One region of the Verrucosispora sp. WMMC514 genome, then DNA from elsewhere that is predicted to be linked to it. Evidence: riboswitches for the same ligand, from Rfam matches in the RefSeq annotation. Region 1 holds a riboswitch; each other region holds the start of a gene.

Region 1 (7,824 bases):
GGCGGCCTGCGCGGCCCGTGGAGACGGCTCGACAGCAATCAACCCGACGGCGACGACAGCCACCGCCGCGATGCTCGCCAGCCACCGACGGACGGGATCATAGACCTGCGACATGAGCACTCCTTCTGGTGGGACGGAATCTGCCGGCCGGTCAGCGGCAGGGCAGAGTGGGTGCGCCGGCGGTCGCGGTGACAGTGGAGAGCCGGGCATATCCGGTGCCGGTCAGACCGAGAACAGCCTGCGCGGTGGCGCGGGGGGCGGTACCGGGATCGAAGACGCCGCCGTCGAAGTCGACAGCGCCCCGGTCGGCGACCGGGGCGGCACACCCGACCTGAAGATCGGCCAGGAACACGCGGGCCCGGGCCCAGGCCAGCGGCCGTCCACCGTCACGCAGCGCCTGAGCTGCCAACCCGGTGCTGTTGGCGTTCGCGACCCCACCCGCGTTGGTGAACCCACCGTCGGCGCGTTGCACCGAAAGCAGCCATTGCAGCCCTGCGGCGGCATCAGCCTTACGACCGGCGGCCCGCAACGCCTGCACCGCGACGGCCGTGACGTCCACATCCGACACACAGACCGGCTGCGCGGGCAGCAGCGGATAGCCGCCGTCGGGGCACCGGGTACCCGCCAGCCAACCGGCGGCAACCGCCGGCACACCTTGCGCGGTCCGGTCCAGCGCGAGAATCGCGAAGGACTGGCTGAACGAGTTACTGAAATCACCCCACGCCGACCGGTCGGTGAACCGGCCACCCGGGTCCTGGAGCGACTCCAACCGGGCGATGAGATCCACACCGCCGACGTCGGTCGGGTCACCACCGCGGACCGCGACGGCGAGTGCGAGCTTGGCGGTCGCGCCCGCGTACGCCTCAGTGGTGCCGTCACCGATGTACCCGTCACGCACGTCCGGCCGGGTCGCCCAGGCCAGGGCTCGAGCGCCGAAGTCGTCGGCGACACCGGCGGCGGCGAACGCGAAGACCGCGTCCAGGGTCAACCCCTGGTCCGGGTACGCGACCCCGTCGAAGACGGCCTCGAAGCGTTCCCCGTCGACAAGCTGTCGGGCCAACCAGCCCGCGGCCGCATCGGATCGGACGGTGCCGGCCTGCGGGGGCGCGGCGATCACGGGTGTGGTCAGAGTGAGGGCGGCGAGCACACCGCAAAGCAGGGCGAGCAGGCGGTGCCGGCTCAGGCGGACGACCATCGGACGCGCCTTTCCGGCCCGGCGGTCGTCAGAAACCCGGCCCGCCCGGCGACGGCGCGGCTGGCCGGCCTCCGACCCGTGGGCCACGACGGGTGGGGAGCAGAAATCGCGGGTGCGGCAGGTATTCGGGCTCGCCACCAGGGATGCTCCCGGCGGCCTACCGTTGCGGGCCAGCGCCGGACTTCGACCGGACTTCCCCCGCACACACACGCGGTTGTTCAGTTGTCGCGCCAGTCTCGTCTGCTCCCACAGCCACTGTCAATCCGCTACCGATCGCACACGGTGGGTCGTGGCGGCGAGGTTCGTGGCGATCGCGGCCACGGGCCGACGCTCGGCGTCGGAGTGATGGGGCAACTCGCCGCAGGTACCCGGGCCGGACGGTCGTCGGACCGGGTCAGGATAGGGTGGCCGACGGCGCTGGTTCGCCCGACCGTTACCGGTGGGGCGTCGCAAGAGGGACCCGGTGAAAGTCCGGGACTGCCCCGCAGCGGTGAGTGGGAACGACAGCCGTCACCACGCACTGGGCCGCAAGGCCTGGGAAGCGACGGCCAGTAGGAGACCGGCCGAGTCCGGCACCGCCCACGAGTCCGAAGACCTGCCCGCGCTGCGGACACAAGGTGTGTGCGCTGCCGTCGACCTCGCGGGCGGGTCGGGCGGGTGACGCGCCGCAACGGCGTGCTCCTCGACGTGCGCGCCTACGGGTCGGTGGCTTGTTCCCCGAGGACGGACACCCGTGCACTACACGACCACTCTCGCCGGCCGACCACCGTCAGCCTCCCACCTGACCCTGTCGCAGATCATGGACCAGCACCACACCAACCTGATGGGTACGGTCCACGGCGGCCGGATCCTCAACCTCATCGACTCCGTCGCCGGAGTGGTCGCCGCCCGGCACTCCGACGGCCCGGCACTCACCGCCGCCATCGACGAGACCGCCTTCCTGCGCGCGGTCCGCGTCGGCGACGTCGTACACGTCGACGCCCGCATCACCTGGGCGGGTCGCAGTTCCATGGAGGTCACCGTCAAGGTCACCGCCGACCGCTGGGACCGCGCCGTACCACCGACCGACGTGGCCACCGCCCACCTCGTCATGGTCGCCGTCGACGACAACGGCCAACCCCGCCCGGTGCCGCCGCTGCTACCCCAGACCGACGGAGACCGGCGCCGCTACCGCGAGGCACAGATCCGCCGCGAACACCGGCTGACCCTGCGCCGTGCCCTGCTCGACGGCACCGAGGAGTCCTGAGATGCTCGGACTCTCCACGGCAGCCCTCGCGTGACCCCCACCGGGCAACCGGTTCTGCTCGGCGCCGTCTTCATAAAGTGCAGGTCACCGTCGATATCGCCCTCGGCGCAGGTGCCGGACGCCTCGCCCGACGGATGGCTGACGGCCGCTGGTCACGGCGCGTCAACCAGGTCTGCGCAGTCGTGCTCGTCGCGCTCTTAATGCGACTGGCCGCCGACTGACCCCTTCGGCGTGGCCTTACAACTCCTTGCGGTGGTCGAGTCGGACGGCGCGTAGCACGACGTCGTTGACGTGGTGGGTGCTGATCGCTCCCGGGGGGCGCGGGCGGGTCTCGTTCACGTCGATGCGCCAGTCGTCCGAGGCCGTGATCTCGGCGACGATGTCGTCGATGCCGACGTACGCCTGCGGGTCGTACATGGGGGTCTGCTCGGCGGGGTCCGACGGCTGCTGCAGCCACGTCAGGTCGTGGCCGACGACGAGCAGCGTCCCACCGACCGCCACGGCGTCGAGCAGGTTGCGCAGTCCACGCTGCTCGGGGGTGCGCTGGAACGAACCGTACTGCAGGGACACCAGGTCGTAGGTCTCGTCGGCGAAGGCGGCGGGGTCGTTGGCGTCGCGGTGCAGCGTACGCACGTCGAGCCCGCGACGTTCCGCCTCGGCCCGGATGCGGTCCAGTGCCCTGCCGGAGACGTCGGAGGCGGTCACCTGCCAGCCCCGTTCGGCCAGCCAGAGCGCGTCGGCTCCCTCACCCGCGCCGACGTCGAGCGCCCGGCCGGGCGGCAGGTCCGTCGCCTCCGCCACCAGCGTGCCGTTCGGGTTGGCGCTCCACACGCGTTCCTGATCCCCGTAGCGACCGTCCCACTCGATCGCGACGCCGGAGGGCCGGACGCCCGCCGTGGTGTCCTCGGCGGCGAGGCTGAAGGCGATCTGAGCGCCGATCCAGCTACCGTTCGCCGCGGCCTGCAGGACCTGGGCGCTCGGGTCCGTCAGGTTCCCGGCGGCGAAGACGCCCGCCACGCTGGTACGTCCGGTGGCGTCGACCGCGACGAGGTCACCGAGTCCGCTGGGGTGGACGGTGGTGTCGATGCCCAGCCCCGCGAGCATCTCGACCCGGGGACGGAACCGGGCACCGGCGAGGACCGCGTCGGCCGGCAGGCTGCGGCCGTCGGCGAGCTCGACGGCGAGCGACCCGTCCGGGTCGGCGTCGGACACCCGGCGCACCGCACTCTCGACCACCGGGACCCCGGAGGCGACGAGAGTCTGCACCGCGGCCGGGTCGATCCCCGTGGCGTCATGCAGCACCACGGTCAACTGGTCGGTCAGGTGCCGCATCAGCTGGGTCGGGTGCAGTCCCATCGGCGTCGTGACGATCTGTACGACCCGCAGGTCGCGGACCTCCCAGCCGTGGCAGAACGGACAGTTGAACACCTGAGCACCCCAACGCTCAGTGAGGCCCTCGATCTCGGGAAGCTCGTCGACGATGCCGGTCGCGGCCAGTACCCGGCGAGCGACGAGGCCGTGCCCGCCCGAGAGGGCGAGGTGAAATCCGTCGTCCTCCTTCCGCACCGCCAGGACACGGCCGGTGAGGACGTTGCCACCATAGCTACGGACCTCCTCCCGCCCGATGGCCCGCATCGCCTCGGGCGGGGTGCCCTCACGTCCCAGGTAGCCGTGCATGTGCGCCGCCGGCGCGTTCCGCGGCGTGCCGTCGTCGACGACGATGACCGAGCGTCGCTGACGAGCGAGCTGCAGCGCGGCCGCCAGACCGGCCGCTGATCCGCCGATGACGGCGACATCGCACCTGCGGACGATGCTCTGGTGCGGTGGGTGTTCGGAGGCTCCGTGGGCAGGGTCTGTCATGCGTCAAGCGTAGGAACAACTGGCGGCATCTAACAGGCCGCTTGCGAGATCCGCAAGACACCCACATGCTGGGGCGATGAACGACCGCAGTGACGTGGAACATCTGGCGCGCACAAGGCTGCGGAGCATCCGCACCACGCTCGGCTACTCCCTGGACGAACTCGCCGAACGCACCAATCTCAGCCCGTCGACGATCAGCCGGGTCGAGACGGGCAAACGGACATTAAGCCTCGACGTGCTCGTACCCCTGGCCAACGCGCTACAGGTCAGCCTCGACGTCCTCTTCGAGGCGACCAGCGACGAGGACGTGGTGATCCGCCCCGTGCAGCACCGTTCGGGCTCGCGCACCACGTGGCCGCTGAGCCGCGTCGACGGGCGCACCATGGCGATGAAGATCCGCCTGGAGCCCGAGGCGACGATGCCGGCCCAGCGGGTCCATCCGGGGTACGACTGGTTCCTGGTACTCGAGGGCAGGGTGCTGCTGTGGCTCGGCGAGCGGCAGATCGAAGTCGAAAAGGGCGAGGCAGCCGAGTTCTCGACGATGACACCACACTCGATGACAGCACTCGACGAGCCGGCCGAGCTGATCATGATCTTCGACCGCGAGGGGCAGCGCGCGCATCTGCACCAGTGAGCCTGAAACCGGGCAGGACGGGACCGGCAGGACGTGCCGATGACGCCGCGCCCTCATCGACGCGGCACCTCCGACGTTGGGCGGCCCGCCCTACGCACTCGACGAAGTGTGCAGCCACCGCGAACGCAGCCAGCGGACCGGCCACGTCGAGTGGCTGCACACCATCGAGAGGGACGACCAGGAGTGTCTGACGTGACGCCGGACAGACCAGGCCGGGCCGTCGCCGAGGTTCACACCGTGCCGAAGAAGCTCTTGAGGGCCGGCATCCTGCGGATCAGGAGCTGGTCCAGCGCGAGGATCACCAGCAGCGACAGACCGAACAGGGGCAGGAACACGCCGAGGACGGCCATCGCGGCGAGCAGGAGCCAGTTGCCCCAGATCGGAAGTTTCCCGCGGGGTGCGGCCATCCCGGAGGCGGTGCCGCGGCGGGTCCACCACATCATCGGTCCGGTGACGCACATGAAGATCACGGCGAGGCAGAACAGCGTGGACAGGATCTCGTTGGCGACGCCGAGACGCCGTCCCTCGTGCAGGGCGATTCCGTGGGACACGACCTTGGCCATGGCGCTGTAGTCGGCATAGCTGTACTGGCCGACCTTCTCGCCGCTGTACTGGTCGACGTGGACCGTCGTCTCCTGGGTGACGTCGGACTCGGCGGGGTTGCCGACGTTGTACCACTGGCTGCTCATCACGCTGAAGACGCCCGTTTCGCCTTCGGGGTACATGATCAGGTACGGCCCGGGAGCGCCCTGTGCCTGCGCCGTGGCGACGGCCTTGTCGATCGAGATCGGTGTGCCGGCGCCGGTGCTGGTGCCCTGCGGCGCGTTGCCGGAGGCCCATCCGGCGGGCGCCGACTGGCCGTCGCTGTTCTCGATCTGCTGCCGGATGGTGGACTCGGCACCGGGATCCTCGCCCCAGAGCGAGATGTTGCCGTGCGCGGCGAGTTCCGACGCTTTGGCGCCCCAGAAGCCGGTCCACGGCAGGCCGGAGATGACGAGCAGCAGGACGCCGAGGCCCACGGGGAGCCCGACGATGGCGTGCCAGCCACGGACCCGGGCACCGCGTCTGCCCTTGGCCTGGGCGCCGCTGCGGGCCTTCCGGCCGAGGAAGAAGATGATGAACCCGGTGATCGTCAGCACGATCCCCCAGGAGGCGCCGAGCTCGACGATCCGGTCTCCCACGCCGCCGTCGCCGATGAGCAGGTCACCGTGGATGCGCTCGGCCCAGGTGGAGACGAGTTGGTCCTGGCTGAGCGCGCCGGTGACCTCGGAGGTGTAGGGGTTCACGTACACGTTCGTGGTGCTGCCGTTCTCCTGGGCGGCGACGACGAACAGGGTGGTACGGTCGCCGATGCCGTCCTGAACGGACAGGATCGAACGATCCGGGAACTCAGCGCGAACAGCCGCTTCCTGGGCGGACAATGCGACCCTCTGGGCACCCTCGACCACAGAGACCTTCAGCACCCCGGGATGCGTGAGGGAGTCCACGTCGTCGCGGAACATGTAGATCATGCCGGTGACGGAAAGGGCGAAAAGCACCGGGATGACGATGATCGAACCGTAGAAGTGCCAGCGCCAGAACGCGGCGAACCACTTCGTCCTGCGGACTCTCGCGGTAGGCGCGGGCGTCTCCGCGGGAGGTGGCGCTTCGGTCTCTGAGACGGTCATCGAGGTGGGCCTTTCAAGCGTCGCCGGTCGCCCGGTTCACATGGTCTAAGTTGTAGTCGTGCTTGAGGCCCCATGGGTTCCCGTATTGACGGTCGTCTTCTTGCTGACCGGTCTCGTCTGCGTCGCCGACCTCGTCGTCCGCCGCCGGGCGGTCTCCCGTGACCAGCCCTTCTCCGATGAGGAACTGGTCGGCATCAACCACGGCGTGATGAGCGCGGCGATGATCCTCATGGTCTGGGTGATGGTGGAGGGCGCGGTCGCCTGGGCACAGATCGCGGTCTTCGCGATCCTCGCCCTCGCGCTGCTACCCGCCTACCGACGCACCCGGCACGCATCGGACCGAGCCGATCTGGTCAGTCACGCCGCGATGGACGTGGCGATGATCTGGATGCTCGCGGCCATGCCCACACTCATGTCCGAGTTGGGAACCGGCGGCGCAGGCGGCGGGCACTCCCACGGCGGCGGCGCCTCCGGCGGAGTACCCGTGCCGACACCGGCGTGGGCGGACACGGTCAACATCGCCTTCGTGGTACTCGCCGCCGCCACCGCCCTGTGGTGGCTGTACCGCACCATGACGGCGTCCCGCCACCGGCTGCACTCGCTCAGCTACTCCGTCATGGCCGCCGGCATGGGTACCATGCTGCTACTCATGAACGTGTGAGGTGTCGCCTGGACTCGGCCCGCGACGACGCCACGACGGGCTCCGTCACCGGCGAACCACTCAGTGCCGCCGAACGCAGGACTCGCGTCGACCACTCGCGGCCGGAGCAGAAACACGAAGGTACGCCCTGCCTCCGCCGGTGATCCCGGTGGACCTTCACCTACGGCTGGAGGCCGCAGCACCCCGCCTTCGCTCAGGTGACCAGGGTTCCGTCCGAGATGCTGGCCGACGGCTCGCTGCCGGGAAGGACCGCAATCGCCGACCCGAAGTCCGGAAGCAGCGCCGCGTACGCCTTTTCCAACTGGACCTGGCAGGTGGTGTAGTCGTCGGCCACCACAATGGCATGCCCGATTCGGCCGCCGAATCGGGCCGTCGGAGCCTCCGGCGCCGTCCACAGCGACTCGACACCGTCGGGCAGCCGAGCGGGTCGGCTCGTGGGTACGGTGTCTTCGACGGTGTCACCGTAACGGAAGATGATTCCGGCGGTACGTCGCCGCATGTGCCGCAGCCGCGGTTGTCTCCCGAGCGCCGTGTCGACCGCCGCCGCGACCAGATCGACGC
Region 2 (7,824 bases), 1.3 Mb from region 1:
TCGCCGCACCCACGATCGCCGCACCCGCACACGCGGGTGCCGTCCGGACGGATGCCGCCGCCGGTTGGTTGGCCCGACAGTTGGTCGACGGAGAACGTTTCGAGGCCGTCTTCGACGGGGTCGCGTACCCCGACCAGGGGTTGACCCTGGACGCGGTTTTCGCGTTCGCCGCCGCCGGTGTCGCCGACGACTTCGGCGCTCAGGCGTTGGCCTGGGTGACCCGGCCGGACGTCCGCGACGGGTACATCGGCGACGGCACCACTGAGGCGTACGCCGGCGCGACCGCCAAACTCGCTCTCGCCGTCGCGGTCCGCGGCGCTGACCCCACCGACGTCGGCGGTGTGGATCTCATCGCCCGGCTGCGGTCGCTCCAGGACCCCGATGGCCGGTTCACCGACCGGTCGGCGTGGGGTGACTACAGCAACGCGTTCAGCCAGTCCTTCGCGATCTTCGCGCTGGACCGGACCGCGCAGGGCGTGCCGGCGGTCGCCGCCGGCTGGCTGGCCGGCACCCGGTGCCCGGACGGAGGCTATCCGCTGCTGCCGGAGCAGCCCGTCTGTGTCTCCGACGTGGACGCCACCGCCGTCGCGGTGCAGGCGTTGCGGGCCGCCGGACGCCCGGCTGACGCCGCCGCGGGATTGCGCTGGCTGGTCTCGGTGCAACGCGCCGACGGCGGGTTCACCAACTCCGGTGGGGTCGCGAACGCCAACAGCACCGGGTTGGCGGCCCAGGCGTTGCGCGACGGCGGCCGGCCGCTGGCCTGGGTCCGGGCCCGCGTGTTCCTGGCCGGTCTTCAGGTCGGGTGTGCCGCCCCGGTCACCGACCGGGGCGCGGTCGACTTCGACGGCGGTGTCTTCGATCCCGGTACCGCCCCCCGTGCCACCACCCAGGCTGTTCTCGGCCTGGCCGGCACCGGATACGCCCGGCTCTCCACCGTCGCCGCGACCACCGGTGCACCCACCCTGCGCTGCCGTTGACCGGCCGGCAGGTTCCGTCCCATCAGAAGGAGTGCTCATGTCCCAGGTCTACGATCCCGTCCGTCGGTGGCTGGCGAGCATCGTGGTGGTGGCTGTCGTCGCCGTCGGGTTGATCGCTGTCGAACCGTCTCCCCGAGCCGCGCAGGCCGCCGCGTGCACCGGGACGACCGGGGTCACGGTGGTGGTCGACTATGGTTCGCTCGGCGGCGGCGTCCAGGTGGCGTGCGCGCTCGGTGACCCGGCCACCGGGCTGGCCGCCCTGCAGGGTGCCGGCTTCACGGTGACCGGTACGAAGCGGTGGGGGTTGGCGTTCGTCTGCCGGATCAACGGAAAGCCGACCGCCGCGACGGAGCCGTGCATCAACACCCCGCCGGCCAGCGCGTACTGGTCGTACTGGCACGCCTCCGGCAGCGGCGCCGCCTGGACCTACAGCACGCTGGGAGCGACCAGCTACAACCCGGCGCCGGGGACGGTGGAGGGCTGGTCGTTCGGCTCCGGCGCGGCGCCCAGTATCACCGCGCCCTGACCTGCGGGTAGGCTGCCTGAGCTGTCGACGCGTCGGGTGTCGTCCGCCACGCTGGCGCCGAAAGGTGACCGGGCGGTACGGTGGCGGCACCCGGCGCGTCGGGTACTCAACTGAATACGTCCTGTGTGGGGGGAAGTCGGTAGAAGCCGACGCTGACCCGCAACCGTGAGCGAGAGCTGTCTCGCGAGCCGGAATGCCCCGCACCGGACGAGCGGCTTCCACTGTCGAGGTCTACAGGGTGGAGTCCGGGCAACCTAGGTGCGGCATCTCATCGCGGCCACGCGAGCGGATATCGCCACCGGTGCCTTCCGGAGCTTTCACCGACCGCTCTGCGAAAGGCACCCCTCATGCCCACGTCCCCGCTCCGGCGCGTCGGCGCCGGTTTCGGCGCCGCCACCGCCATCGCGTTCGCCGTCGTCACGGCCACCCCTCTCGTCGTGACCGCCGCGCCCGCGCCGGCTCACACCGTCGCCGCGCGTGACGCCGCGACCTGGCTCGCCGGGGAGTACACCGACGGCGTGCTGCCCGGCCCGTTCAGCCCGCAGGACTGGGGGCTGAGCATCGACGGCGTGATCGCCCTCGCCGCCACCGGGGCGGCCGGCCCGACGCGGCAGGCGGCAACGGCGCAGATCGCCGCGCACGTGCGGTCCTACAACAGCTACGACGACTGGGGCATCGAGGGCTTCACCGACGGGGGTGCGACGGCGAAGCTGCTCTACGTCGCCTCGTCCGCGGGCGCCGACCCCACCGACTTCGGCGGCTGGGACCTGCGCGCCGAGACCGTGGCGCTGCTCTCCGGGGCGGGCACCGGTCACCAGCACGGCCGGATCACCAGCCGGACCACCGAGGAAACCGGCCCGGACCCGAGCAACACCTTCGACCAGTCCTTCGCGGTCCTGGGTCTGGCCCGCAGCGGCGGCACGCCGCAGGAGACCGTCGACTTCCTCATCAGGCAGCAGTGCGCGGCCGGCGGTTTCCGGCTCTATCCCGACGCCGACGGCGTTCCGTCGCCGTCCTGCGACGATCAAGGCAACGCCACGCTCGACGTCGACTCGACGGCCATGGCCGTCCAGGCGTTGCTCGCAGCCGACGTCGCCGGTGCGGACGAGGCCGCGCAGCGCGGCGCGGACTGGCTGGTGGCGCAGCAACGCGTCGACGGATCGTTCGGCGGGTCGGGGCCGACCAGCGGCGCGAACTCCAACAGCACCGGCCTGGCCGGGCAGGCGCTCGCCGCCGCCGGTCGCGATGCCGAGGCGGCACGTGCCGCCGAGGCCCTGGCGGCGCTGCAGCTCACCACCGCCAACGGTGGCGCCGCGGCGGCCGATGCCGGCGCCATCGCATACGCCAGCGACGCCCTGGCCGAGGCGGTCCGCGACGGGATCGCCGAGAGCTTCCGGGACCAGTGGCGTCGCGCCACCGCCCAGGCGTTGCTCGGGCTGGCGCAGATTCCGCTGGGCCAGATCGGTCTCGATCTTCCGCCGTCCGGCGAGCCGACACCGACGGCAACCGCGTCACCCACGCCGACGGCGTCGCCTACGGCGACCGCCACGCCTTCGCCGACCGGCTCGCCCACGCCGACCGCCACCGCCTCGCCCACCGGCAGTCCGACGCCGAGCGGCACGCCGACCGCGCCCACTGCCACGGCGACGACTCCCACCGGCTCCGTCACCAGTCCCGCCGGGGGCGGGGCGGGTCGCCTGCCGACCACCGGCGTGGCGATCGGCGGGTACGTGCTCACCGCGCTGCTGCTGCTGGGTGGGGGAGCGGTACTGCTGGTCCTCGGCCGCCGGCGGACCACATGATCATCCGGGCGGCCCGGTTCGCGTCGGTCCTCGCACTGACCGCGGTGAGCGTCCTGATCGGGCCGGGATCGGCTGCGGCCGCGGGCAGCGCCGGCTACTGCCCGGATGCGGGCGGAGTCACCGTCGTGGTGGACTTCAAGGAACTCGGCGGCGGGACGGTTGTCCGGTGTGCGCGAGGCGACCAGGCCACCGGACTGGCTGCGTTGAAGAACGCCGGTTTCCAGATCACCGGCACGCTGCGCTGGGGCGAGGGGTTCATCTGCCGGATCGAGGGCAAACCCTCGACCAGCGCGGAGAAGTGTGTCGACACGCCGCCGGCCAGCGCCTACTGGTCGTACTGGCACGCACCCAACGGGGGCAGTTGGACGTACAGCGACAAGGGGGTGCTCAACCGCAAGCCACCGGCGGGCAGCTTCGAAGGCTGGTCGTTCTCGCTCAACCGCAACGCCGACAACGCGCCCCGCCCGGCGGTGGCGCCCACCCGGCCGGCACCCCCGCCGCGCACCACGCCACCGGCGCCGCCGCGCACCACCGCACCGGCACCGCCACCCCGTTCCTCGTCGCCACCGACCGTCCCACCGCCGGTCGGCGGTGGACCTGTCGCGCCGCCCGGAACCACACCAACCGGCATGGTCGGCTCACCGCCGGCACCCACCGCAGTGGACCCGACCACGGCCGGCAGCCCGCCGCTGTCATCAGCGGCGACGGCACCCACGGACACCGGCCTGACCTCGCCCGGGGCCGCCACCACCGCCACCCCGTCCGACGAGTCGACGAACTCGTTCTCACCGACCGAGGTCACCGCCAGCCGCGACACCGACGGACTTCCGGTGGGCACCCTGGCCGGGCTGCTTCTGCTGGTCGCGCTCGCCGGCGGTGGGCTCGTCGCGGCCCGCAGGCGGCGAAGCGTCGGACCGGATGACTGATCAGGTCACCGCCGGCACGGCTTCCCCCCAGTTGGCGGAGGCACTGCGGACTCGTCGGCCGGCCACGACGGGGGCCGGGCGACTACCTCGGGCGTTGCATCCGGGGGCATGGTGGCTGTGGGCGCTCGGTCTGGCGACCGCTGCCAACCACACCACCAATCCGCTGCCCCTGGCGCTGCTCGTCGCCGCCGCCGCACTGGTGGTCGTCCGCCGCCGCACTGATGCTCCCTGGGCGTTCGCGTTCCGGCTGTACCTCGTGCTCGGCGCGGTGATCGTGGCCATGCGGGTGGTGTTCCGCCTCGTCTTCGGCGGCGGACAGGGCGAGCATGTCCTTCTTCACCTGCCAGAGATCCCGCTGCCAGCCTGGGCGGCCGGCATCCGACTGTTCGGGCCGGTCGCCGCCGAACAACTCCTCGGCGGCTTCTACGACGGGCTGCGTCTGGCGACGATGCTCATCTGCCTCGGCGCCGCCAACGCTCTGGCCAATCCGAAGCGCCTGCTCAAAGCCGTCCCCGGTGCCCTGTACGCGGTCAGTACCGCCGTGGTTGTCGCGCTGTCGGTCGCCCCGCAACTGGTCGAGAGCGTACTGCGGGTACGCCGGGCCCGTCGGCTACGTGGCGCCACCGGAAAGGGACTGCGTGCCCTGCGGGGGATCGCCCTGCCGGTGCTGGCCGACGCCCTGGACCGATCCCTGGCCCTGGCCGCGGCGATGGACTCGCGCGGCTACGGCCGCACCGCTGCGACACCGGCCGGCCAGCGCGCCCTCACCGGTGGACTGGTGCTCGCCGGACTGGTGGGGGTCTGCGTCGGCACGTACGGGCTGCTCGACGCCACCGTGCCCGGCTACCTCGGCCTGCCGATGCTGCTCGCCGGCCTGGCCACGGCCGTCGTCGGCATGCTGTTGGCCGGCCGTCGGGTCCGCCGTAGCCGCTACCGTCCGGACCGCTGGCGGATCACGGAACTCGTCGTCGCCGGCTGCGGGGTGGCCACGGCCGCCGTGATGATGGCGGCCGGGTCGGTGGACCCGGCCCGGCTCTACCCGCCGGTCAGCCCGCTCACCTGGCCCGAACTGACCCCGCTGATGCTCCTGGCCGTCGGGGTCGCCGTGGCCCCGGCCTGGCTGGCACCGCCCCCGACGCTGGCGGCCGACCGCACGTCACGACCGGTGGCCATCTCTGAGGAGGACGTGACCCACGGCGCGCCGAGCCGCGACACCCTACCGGAGGCGCAACGATGATTGACTTCGACCGGGTCACCGTCCACTACGCCGAGGCCCGCGAACCGCTGCTGCGCGAGGTGGATCTGCACATCCCCGAGGGAGAGCTGTGCCTGGTCGCCGGTCGTACCGGCGCCGGCAAGTCGACCCTGTTGCGGGCCGTCAACGGGCTGGTGCCGCACTTCACCGGCGGCACCTTGTACGGCACCGTCACCGTGCAGGGCCGTGACACCCGCAGTCACCCTCCCCGCGATCTCGCCGACGTCGTCGGAGTCGTCGGCCAGGACCCTCTCGCCGGCTTCGTCACCGACACGGTCGAGGAGGAGCTGGCCTACGGCATGGAACAACTCGCCCTGCCCGCCGCGGTGATGCGCAAGCGCGTCGAGGAGACCCTCGATCTGCTCGGCATCGCCGAGCTGCGGGACCGTCCGCTGCGGACGCTCTCCGGCGGGCAGCAGCAGCGGGTCGCCATCGGCGCGGTGCTCACCTGCCACCCGCAGGTGCTCGTCCTCGACGAACCGACCTCCGCCCTGGACCCCACCGCGGCGGAAGATGTCCTGGCCGCCGTCACCCGTCTGGTCCACGACCTCGGCGTCACCGTCGTGGTGGCCGAACACCGCCTCGAACGCGTCGTGCAGTACGCGGACCGGCTGCTCTACCTGCCCGGCGACGGCACCGTCGTCGACGGCGAACCGGCCGCCGTCCTGGCTGACATCGACCTCGCCCCGCCCCTTGTCGACCTGGGCCGGGCCGCGGGTTGGAGACCGCTGCCGCTGTCCGTACGCGACGCCCGCCGCCGCGCGTCGGATCTCCGGCAGCGGCTCGCCGACGCCGCTCCACCGCCGGCGGCGCCGGCCCGTGACGGCACCCCGGCGCTGGCGGCCCGCAAGATCGTGGTGCGCTATCCGGGCACCGTCGCCGTGGCGGGCGTCGACCTCGACCTGCATCCCGGCCAGGTGGTCGCGCTGATGGGCCGCAACGGCTCGGGTAAGTCCAGCCTGCTCTGGGCGTTGCAGGGCAGCGGCCCTCGACAGGGCGGGACGGCCGTCGTCACCGGCCCCGACGGCGCCGTCGACCCGAGGACCCTTCCCGCCGGCCGGGCCCGACGACAGGTCGGCCTGGTCCCGCAGACTCCGGGGGACCTGCTCTACCTGGAGACGGTGGACGCCGAGTGCGCCCAGGCCGACCGCGAATCCGACGCACCTGCCGGCACCTGCCGGGCACTGCTGGACCAGCTCACCCCCGCGCTACCCGGTGACCAGCACCCCCGTGACCTGTCGGAAGGGCAGCGGCTGGCACTCGCCCTCGCCGTCCAGCTCACCACCGCACCGCCGGTCGTGCTGCTCGACGAGCCCACCCGCGGTCTCGATTACCTCGCCAAACGGCAGTTCACCGCCGTTGTCCGGCGGTTGACCGCCGAAGGCCGGGCGGTCGTCGTCGCCACCCACGATGTCGAACTCGTCGCCGCCCTCGCCGACCGGGTCGTGGTGATGGCACAGGGGGAGATCGTGGCCGACGGCACCACCGCCGAGGTCATGCTCGCCTCACCCGCGTTCGCCCCGCAGGTCGCCAAGGTGCTGGCCCCGCAGGCCTGGCTGACCGTGGATCAGGTCACCGCCGCGCTGGCCGCCACCGGGACCCGGGGATGAGACCCGCACTGCGGGTCGCCCCGCGCACCGCCGTCGTGCTGGCCCTGGCCTCCGTCGCCGCACTGGCGACCTTCAGCTGGCCGTTCTTCGTGCCCGCCCAACCCGAGAGCATGGCCCGCACCACCGAGGCGCCGCTGGTCTTCATCGTCGTACTGCCGGTTCTTGTGGCCCTTGTCCTGGCCGAACTCAGTTCCGGCGGCGTCGACAGCAAGGCCCTGGCGATGCTCGGTGTGCTCGCCGCCGTCAACGCCGCCCTACGGCCGCTCGGCGCCGGTACCGCTGGCATCGAAACGGTGTTCTTCCTGCTCGTCCTCGCCGGCCGGGTGTTCGGGCCCGGCTTCGGGTTTCTGCTCGGCGCCATTTCGTTGTTCGCCTCCGCCCTGCTCACCGCCGGTGTCGGTCCATGGCTACCGTTCCAGATGCTGGCCGCCGCCTGGATCGGCCTCGGCGCCGGCCTGCTGCCGGCCCGGCTGCGGGGCCGGGCCGAGATAGCCGTGCTGGCCGGCTACGGCACGATCGCCGCCTACGGCTACGGGCTGCTGATGAACCTGTGGTTCTGGCCGTTCAGCATCGGCGCGGACACCCAACTCTCCTACGTCGCCGGGGCACCGGTGCTGGACAACCTGCACCGCTTCGCCGTGTTCACCGCCGTCACCTCCACCTTCGGGTGGGACACCGGCCGCGCCATCACCACCGCGACGGCCATCGTCCTGATCGGACCCGCCGTC
Region 3 (7,824 bases), 1.4 Mb from region 1:
AGCGCGGCCTGGTCGCGCTGCGACTGCTGCCACGTGGTGTCGAAGGCGAGGCCGAAGGTGCCGGCCGCGCAGGCCAGCCCGACGAGCAGCCCGGCGGCGACCGCCTGGGGCCGGCGGGCGGCCTCGGCGACCGCCAGCGGGAGCGCCAGCCCGCGGGCTCGGTACGCCAACCGGTCGACGCCGCGCAGGGCGGGCAGCACCACCCGCAGCGCCAGCGCGGCGCCCGCGGTGAGCAGCAGCGCCGGCGCGAGTACCCGGACCACGTCGGCGCGCGGGCTCGCGGCGGTGGGTTGCGCGTACAGCTGCCACCAGCCGGCGGCGGCGAACACCGCGAGCAGCAGGTCGGTGCCGGACCGGGCCAGCAGGTCGCGGCGGGTGCGTCGGGCGTCGGGCGCCGGGCCGGGCCGGATCGCGAGCACGGTGAGGACGGCGGCGAGGACCAGCGCGCCGCCGGCCACCGCGAGGACCTGGACACCGGTCACGGCCGGCCGGGCGGTCAGGCCGGCGCCGTCCAGCGGCGGCAGGTGGGTCAGGCCGGCGTGTACGGCCGACGAGGCCGGTATCGCGAGCGCGGCGGCGACGGCGGCGACGACGACGGCATCGAGCGTCGCGGTGGCGGCGAGTTGGCGGCGACTGGTGCCGAGGGCGGACCGCAGCGCGGTCTCGTCGGCGCGCACGCCTGCGGTCAGTCGGCCGGCGAGGACGAGTGCCGTCGCGGTCAGGACACCGCCGAGGACGGCGACGGCGAGCACGACGGCGGCGGTGACGTGCCGCTGGTCGTCGGCGGACCGCAGGGTCAGCGGCAGGTCGGAGGCGACCCGGGCGAGCCGGACGCGGTCGCCGAGGGCGGCGGCCAACCGACGGTCGGCGCCGCGGACGGACCCGGCCACGGTCTCCAGATCGCGGCGGTTGGCCTGGGACAGGTCCGGGTGGGCGGTGACCTCCATCCGGTCGACGGTGGCGCCCGTGGTGATCAGGTCGGCGAGGTCGACGAGGAACGGGCCGTAGGCGTTCACCGGCTGCCGGAAGCGACCGTCCTGGTGGCCGGTGGCGGAACCGGCCGCGGCCAGCGGGTCGCGGTCCCAGCCGCGTCCCGGCAGCGGGCGGACCACACCGACGACCGTCACGTCGATGGCCGGGACGGGCGCGTGCGCCAGCTCGGCGCCGAGGCGCACCCGCCGACCGGTGGTGAGGTCGAGCAGCTGGGCGGTGGACTCCAGCAGCACGGCGTCACCACGGTCGCGTGGCCAACGCCCGGTGACCAACTCGGCTCGGGTCGGCAGGTCGTCCAGCCCCGACAGGTACGCCTGCGCCGGGACGGTGGTGCCGGGGGCGAGCGTGGGCGGCAGCGCCCGCAGCACCGTCGACGCCCGCGTGGTGGTGGTCACCGGGAACGGGGCGAGCGCGGCGGCCACCGCGGTACGGGTGTCGGCGGCGACGGACCAGGTGTCCCGGCCCTCGACGGTGCCGGTGTAGACGGTCACGTCGACGGCGGCCGGCGCGGCGCGGGCCATGGCGACCTCCAGCGCCCGCTCGGTGGTGCGGGTGCTCAGCAGGGTGCAGGTGCCCAGCAGGGTCGCGCCGACCGTGACGATGCCGACGAGGGCCGCCAGCAACGGCCACTGCGCGCGGGCGCGCCGGATGACCAGCCTCAGCATCGACGCGTCACCTGGCGTCCGGCACGGGCTCGGGCGGTCGTCCGGCTGTCTCGTCGGTGAGCTGCCCGTCGTCGATGCGGATCACCCGGTCGGCCAGTGCCATCATCACCGGGTCGTGGGTGGACACGAGTGCGGTGACGCCTTCGGATTCGACCACTGCGCGCAGCAGGGCCATCACCGACAGTCCGGTCTCGGCGTCCAGTTGCCCGGTGGGCTCGTCGGCGACCAGGAGCCGGGGCGAGGCGGCCAGCGCACGGGCGATCGCCACTCGCTGCTGCTGGCCGCCGGACAGCTCGGCCGGCCGCTGCCGGGCGTGGTCGGCCAGGCCGACCAGGTCCAGCAGCAACTCGACCCGGCGCTCACGCTCGGCCGGGGCGACGCGGGCCAGCCGCAGCGGGGCGGCGACGTTCTCCGCGGCCGACAGCACCGGGATCAACCCGAAGCTCTGGAAGACGTAGGACACCTTCTCCCGTCGTAACCGGGACAGGCCGTCCTCGTCGAGGTCGGTGACGTCGGTGCCGTCGACGTGCACCGTGCCGGCGTCCGGGCGGTCGAGGCCGCCGACGGTGTTGAGCAGGGTGGTCTTGCCCGAGCCGGAGCGGCCGACGAGCGCCACCATGGAGCCGGCGGCCACGTCGAACGACACGCCGCGCAGGGCGTGTACGACGGTCGGCCCGGTGCGGAAGCGCCGGTGCACGTCGCGCACGCGCAGCAGCGGCTCGCCGCTCATTCGTCGCTTCCCGAATCGGGGCGGATCGTGATGTGGTCGGGTTCCAGGGCCAGCCGGACCCGCCGGGTCAGCGCCAGCGCCTGACGGAAGTCACGGGGCACCTGCACCCGCCCGGCCCGGTCCATCACGGCGTACTCCTCGGCGATCACCTGGGTGTCGCCCTGCTCGTTGGTGGTGGTGCGGCGCAGCACCTCGCTGCTGGTGCGTCCGTCCCGGATCGCGACGGTCCGTTCGACCTGGCCGCTGACCGCCGGGTCATGGGTCACCACCACGACGGTGACGCCGTACCGCCGGTTGACCTCCCGGAGTACGCCGAAGACCTCCGCGGACGTGGCGGCGTCCAACTCGCCGGTCGGCTCGTCGGCGAGCAGGATCCGCGGCTGGTTGGCCAGCGCCACCGCGATCGCGACCCGCATCTGCTGCCCCCCGGACAGTTGCCCGGGGCGCCGCTCGGCGCAGTCGGCGACACCGAGGCTGTCCAGCAGTTCGGCGGCGCGCTCCCGGCGCTCCCGCTTCGCGGTACGGGCCGCCGTCATCGGCAGGTCCACCATCTCCCGCGCGGTGAGGTACGGGATCAGGTTGCTCGCCGTCTGCTGCCGCACGAACCCGACGGTGTGCCGCCGGTACGCCACCCGATCCGCGCGGGACATCGTCAGCAGGTTCCACCGGTCGACCCGGACCCGCCCGGCGGTGGGGGCGTCGATGCCGGCCAGGATGGAGAGCAACGTCGACTTGCCCGACCCGGAGGCACCGACGACGGCGACCAGCTCACCGCCGGCCACGGTCAGGTCCAGTCCCTGCAGTGCCTGCACCTCGATCGAACCGGTCTGGTAGATCCGCACCAGGTTCTCGCAGACGATGAGCGCGTCCCGGCCGAACTCGGGGGCGCGCGCGGACGACTGCGGCAGGGACAGCGGTGTGCTGGCCATTCCTTCCCTCCGTCCGGGTCGGGCCGGCGTCGAGCCAGCCTGGGCTGGCGGTCCGGCGCACCGAACCGGCCCTTGGGGTCGTCGGGCCGGCCCGCCTGGTTGCCGGAGGGGTCGAGGGTCCGATCGCCCCCACCGACGCAGATTGAAGCAGTTTCGCAACCGGCGGCTCCGTTGACCATGCCCCCGGCTGGCTTTCCTGCGCCCCTGGCAGCCACACGTCGCGGCGCGGGCGGCGGCGCAGCGTGTGGTGGCACCGCGACCTCGCCGCTCGCGGGCTCGGCACCGGGCAGGTTGCGATCGTGCTCGGCGAGCTTCCGGGCGCACGCCGACGCTGGCACGCTGAGGCGGACGGAACGGAATCCCACGCCACCCCGACCGGGACCGCTTCAGGAAGGCTCACGATGTCCACGACCACCTTCACCGCCGCCGCGGCAGGTCCGGTGCGCCGCACCGGCCAGGCTCGGGCCGCGTACCTGCTGCTCTGGACGTTTGTCCTGGTCAACCTGGTGATCCTCCAGGTCATGTTCGCTCATCCGAGCCGGCCGACGCCCAACACCCTGACCGCGATCGGCCGTTTCCTCGGCCTGCATCTGGCTTTCGTGATGGCACTGCAACTGCTGCTGATCGGCCGGATGCCGTTCCTGGAACGGCGGATCGGCATGGACAAGCTCACCAACTGGCACCGCTGGACCGGGTTCGCGGTCTTCTGGCTGGTCGTGCTGCACCCGACGTTCGTGCTGCTCGGCTACGCACAGATCGACCGGATCTCCTTCTTCGCCGAGATCCCGAACCTGGCCCGGCAGATGCCGGTGCTACTGGGCATGATCGCCGCAGTCCTGATCGGCGTGCTGGCGTCCACCTCGGTACGGATCGCCCGCCGCCGCATGTCGTACGAGCTCTGGCACGCCATCCACCTGGTGGTGTACGTGGTGATCGTGCTGTCGGTGATCCACCAGATCTACGAGGGCGCCTCGTTCGCCGGCAGCGCCGTCGCCAAGGCCTACTGGTGGGGGTTGTGGGCCTTCGCGGTCGGCTCGTTGCTGACCAACCGCCTGGTCGTGCCGCTGGTGCGCAACGTCCGGCACCGGCTGCGGGTCGTCGCGGTGGTGCCGGAGACCGACAACGTCGTGTCCGTCCACGTTGCCGGCAACCGCCTCGACCGGCTGCGCGCCCGTCCCGGCCAGTTCTTCTGGTGGCGTTTCCCGGGGCACAACTCCTGGTGGCAGGTCAACCCGTGGTCGCTGTCGGCGGCGCCCGACGGTCGCACGCTGCGGCTGACGGCGAAGGCGATCGGCTCCACCAGCGCCGGGCTGCGGCAGTTGCCGGTGGGCACCCGGGTCTACGCCGAGGGTCCGTACGGCGCCCTCACCACCGCCGCCCGCACCCGGGAGAACAGCCTGCTGATCGCCGGTGGCATCGGCATCACTCCGATCCGGGCGCTGCTGGAGGACCCGGAGTTGACCGGAGACGTCGTGGTGCTCTACCGGGCCCGCACGCCCGCCGACGCGGTACTGATCGATGAGCTGCGCGATCTGGCACAGGCCAGGGGCGCCCGCCTGCACCTGCTGACCGGTCGCACCGCCGACGGCAGCCAGCCGTTCAGTCCGGAGAGTCTGCGCGGCCTGGTCCCCGACATCGCCGAGCGCGACGTCTACCTGTGCGGTCCCGCGGCGATGGCCGGCACCGTGCGACGCAGCCTGCGCGCCCTGCGGGTTCCGTCCCGCCAACAGCATGTCGAGGCGTTCCGGTTGGGGGTGTGAACCTCACCGGCCGACAGTGCGCGAGGCGAGCGGAAGCGGCGCGGGAAACCCCGTGGCGGACCGGGACGGCCCGCTGCTAGTTTGCCCGAAGGCCGTGCGAGAGACCGAGGAGGTGGTACCCGTGAACGTTTCGACATGGGTGCTCCCCTCCGGGGTCACGGTCGGGCGGTAGGTCGCCCGGGAGCGCCGTTCACACGCACTCCCGAAAGGCACGACCATGCGATTCACCTCCGAACGACACCTCGACGACGGCGTCTTCGAACGCGGGTTCACGCTCGGCGACATCCCCGGTTTCCTGTGGACACCCGCGTTCGCGACCGCACCGGTTCCGCTGATCCTGCTCGGTCACCCGCCACTGGGGCTGGGCCGGATGTACCCCCGTCTGGTGGCGCGGGCCCGGGGCGCCGCAGCGGACGGCTTCGCCGCCGCCGCGGTCGAGCTGCCCGGCAGCGGTGACCGGCCGCGTTGGGCCGCCGCCGAGCAGGCTCGCGCCGAACTGCACCGGGTGCTGGCGGCGGGCGAGGCGGTGAGCGACGAGATCGTGGACGCTCTCGTCCTCCCGCTCGTCGACCGGGCGGTCCCGGAAGCACAGGCCGCCCTGGACTCCCTCCTGTCGCTGCCCGAGATCGGCGGCCCCGTCGGGTACTCCGGGGGAGTGATCTCGGTCGGCGTCCGACTCGCGGTGGTGGAGCCCCGGATCGTGGCCGCCGGTCTCTTCGCCGGAAGTTTCGTCCCGCGCCTCATCGTCGAACAGGCCCGGCAGGTCACCATTCCGCTGCACATGCTGTTGCAGTGGGACGACGAGGGCAACGACCGGCAGGCGGCGCTGGAGCTGTTCGACGCCTTCGGCTCCACGGAGAAGACGCTGCACGCCAACATGGGCGGACACACCGGTGTGCCCTGGTACGCGGGGGAGGACGCCGGCCGGTTCTTCGCCCGGCACCTGCGCTAGTGCGGTGTCCGGCCTGCTCGCGGTCCCGCAGGCCGGACACCTCGGGCTTAGCCGGCGGTGTGGCCCGTACGATGGCCGGTGGTGCTGGTTCGTCCCGCCCGGGTGGGTGGGGCGTCGTAAGAGGGAACCCGGTGTGAATCCGGGACTGCCCCGCAGCGGTGAGTGGGAACGACCGCCGTCAACAAAGCACTGGACCGTGAGGTCTGGGAAGCGACGGCCAGTAGGCGACCTGGTGTCATGCCCGCGAGTCCGAAGACCTGCCAGTGCTGCGCACGCCGCCGGCGTGCGTCGCCGGCGGTCCCGTGGGAGGACCAGGGCGGAAGCCGGTACCCGAGGTGTACCCGTCTTCCCTCCCGTGTCCGCCGGACACTTCGAGGGAAGGAACCCTTGGTGAGTACCGCATTCGGGCAGAGCACCGTGCTCGGCTACCCACGCATCGGCGCGAACCGTGAACTGAAGAAGGCCGTCGAGGCGTACTGGGCCGGCACCATCGACGCCGAGGCTCTGGCCGCCACCGCCGCCGGCCTCCGGGCGCAGGTGTGGCGGACGCTGCGCGACGCCCGTCTCGACGCGATCCCGTCGAACACCTTCTCCTACTACGACCAGATGCTCGACACGGCGGTCGCGGTCGGCGCGGTCCCGGACCGGTTCACCCGGCTGGGTCTGTCCGCGCTGGACACCTACTTCGCCATGGCACGTGGTGTCGACGCCGAGCCGGCGTTGGAGCTGACGAAGTGGTTCGACACCAACTACCACTACCTGGTGCCGGAGATCGCCCCGGACACCGTCTTCACCGCCAACCCGGCTAAGGCGCTTGACGAGTACGCCGAGGCCCGCGACCTGGGCATCACCACCCGGCCGGTGTTCGTCGGACCGGCCACGTTCCTGCTGCTGGCCAAGGGCGTCGACCCGTTCGCTCGGCTGGACGACCTGGTCCAGACGTACGCCCGGATTCTCGCCGAGCTGGCGCACGCGGGCGTCAGCTGGGTGCAACTGGACGAGCCCGCCTACGCCGCCGACCGTAGCCCAGCCGAGATCGACGCCCTGCGCCGCGCCTACACCCGGCTCGGCGACCTCACGCACCGACCGCGGATCTTCGTGGCGACCTACTTCGGTGACCTCGGCGACGCGCTGCCGGCCCTGCTGGACACCCCGGTCGACGCCGTCGGTCTGGACCTGGTCGCCGGCGCGGGCAACCTGCACCGTCTCGCCGCCGCCGGACCACTCGGTGGCAAGACCATCGTCGCCGGCCTGGTCGACGGTCGGAACGTCTGGCGTACCGACCTGCGGGCCGCTGTCGCGGCCGGCGCGACGGTCGCCGGGCTGGCCGACCACGTCGCCGTCTCGTCGTCCTGCTCGCTGTTGCACGTTCCGGTCGACCTGTCCGCCGAGACGCATCTCGACCCCCGGCTGTCCGAGCGGCTGGCGTTCGCCCGGCAGAAGGTCGACGAGATCGTCGTGCTCGGCCGCGCGCTGCGCGACGGCACCACCGCGCTGCCCGCGCCCCTGCCGGCCACCCCGGCAAACTGGCGTCACGACGACGTACGCGGCCGCCTCGCCGCGCTGCGCCCGGCCGACCGGCAGCGCGGCGACTATCCCACCCGGGCCGCCCGGCAGCAGGAACGACTGGGTCTGCCGGAGTTGCCGACCACCACGATCGGGTCGTTCCCGCAGACCGCCGAGCTGCGGAGGGCCCGCGCCGCGCACCGGGCCGGCAGCCTCGACGACGCCGGCTACGCGTCCCGGATGCGCACCGAGGTGGAGCAGGTCGTCCGGTTGCAGGAACAGCTGGGTC

The links. A riboswitch is a leader RNA that binds a small molecule or an ion and turns the genes downstream of it on or off. The one in region 1 is predicted to bind cobalamin.
Region 2: another riboswitch for cobalamin. It lies ahead of O7597_RS30705 (prenyltransferase/squalene oxidase repeat-containing protein); the one in region 1 lies ahead of O7597_RS04925 (acyl-CoA thioesterase).
Region 3: another riboswitch for cobalamin. It lies ahead of metE (5-methyltetrahydropteroyltriglutamate--homocysteine S-methyltransferase); the one in region 1 lies ahead of O7597_RS04925 (acyl-CoA thioesterase).

What each region holds. Positions count from the first base shown of each region.
Region 1 covers NZ_CP114906.1:1,094,893-1,102,716, forward strand. Annotated here, with positions in the region: gene O7597_RS04915 (hypothetical protein) at 1-120, opposite strand, end outside; gene O7597_RS04920 (peptidase) at 152-1,195, opposite strand; cobalamin riboswitch at 1,294-1,440, opposite strand; cobalamin riboswitch at 1,597-1,813, shown strand; gene O7597_RS04925 (acyl-CoA thioesterase) at 1,995-2,441, shown strand; gene O7597_RS04930 (FAD-dependent oxidoreductase) at 2,679-4,301, opposite strand; gene O7597_RS04935 (helix-turn-helix transcriptional regulator) at 4,378-4,935, shown strand; gene O7597_RS04940 (PepSY domain-containing protein) at 5,166-6,602, opposite strand; gene O7597_RS04945 (DUF5134 domain-containing protein) at 6,688-7,263, shown strand; gene O7597_RS04950 (ATP-grasp domain-containing protein) at 7,457-7,824, opposite strand, start outside.
Region 2 covers NZ_CP114906.1:6,653,438-6,661,261, reverse strand. Annotated here, with positions in the region: gene O7597_RS30715 (prenyltransferase/squalene oxidase repeat-containing protein) at 1-977, shown strand, start outside; gene O7597_RS30710 (hypothetical protein) at 1,009-1,503, shown strand; cobalamin riboswitch at 1,581-1,723, shown strand; gene O7597_RS30705 (prenyltransferase/squalene oxidase repeat-containing protein) at 1,851-3,305, shown strand; gene O7597_RS30700 (hypothetical protein) at 3,302-4,231, shown strand; gene O7597_RS30695 (CbiQ family ECF transporter T component) at 4,224-5,468, shown strand; gene O7597_RS30690 (ATP-binding cassette domain-containing protein) at 5,465-7,096, shown strand; gene O7597_RS30685 (ECF transporter S component) at 7,093-7,824, shown strand, end outside.
Region 3 covers NZ_CP114906.1:6,576,020-6,583,843, reverse strand. Annotated here, with positions in the region: gene O7597_RS30395 (FtsX-like permease family protein) at 1-1,658, opposite strand, end outside; gene O7597_RS30390 (ABC transporter ATP-binding protein) at 1,666-2,388, opposite strand; gene O7597_RS30385 (ABC transporter ATP-binding protein) at 2,385-3,317, opposite strand; gene O7597_RS30380 (ferredoxin reductase family protein) at 3,719-5,077, shown strand; gene O7597_RS30375 (alpha/beta hydrolase) at 5,295-6,029, shown strand; cobalamin riboswitch at 6,098-6,309, shown strand; gene metE (5-methyltetrahydropteroyltriglutamate--homocysteine S-methyltransferase) at 6,420-7,824, shown strand, end outside.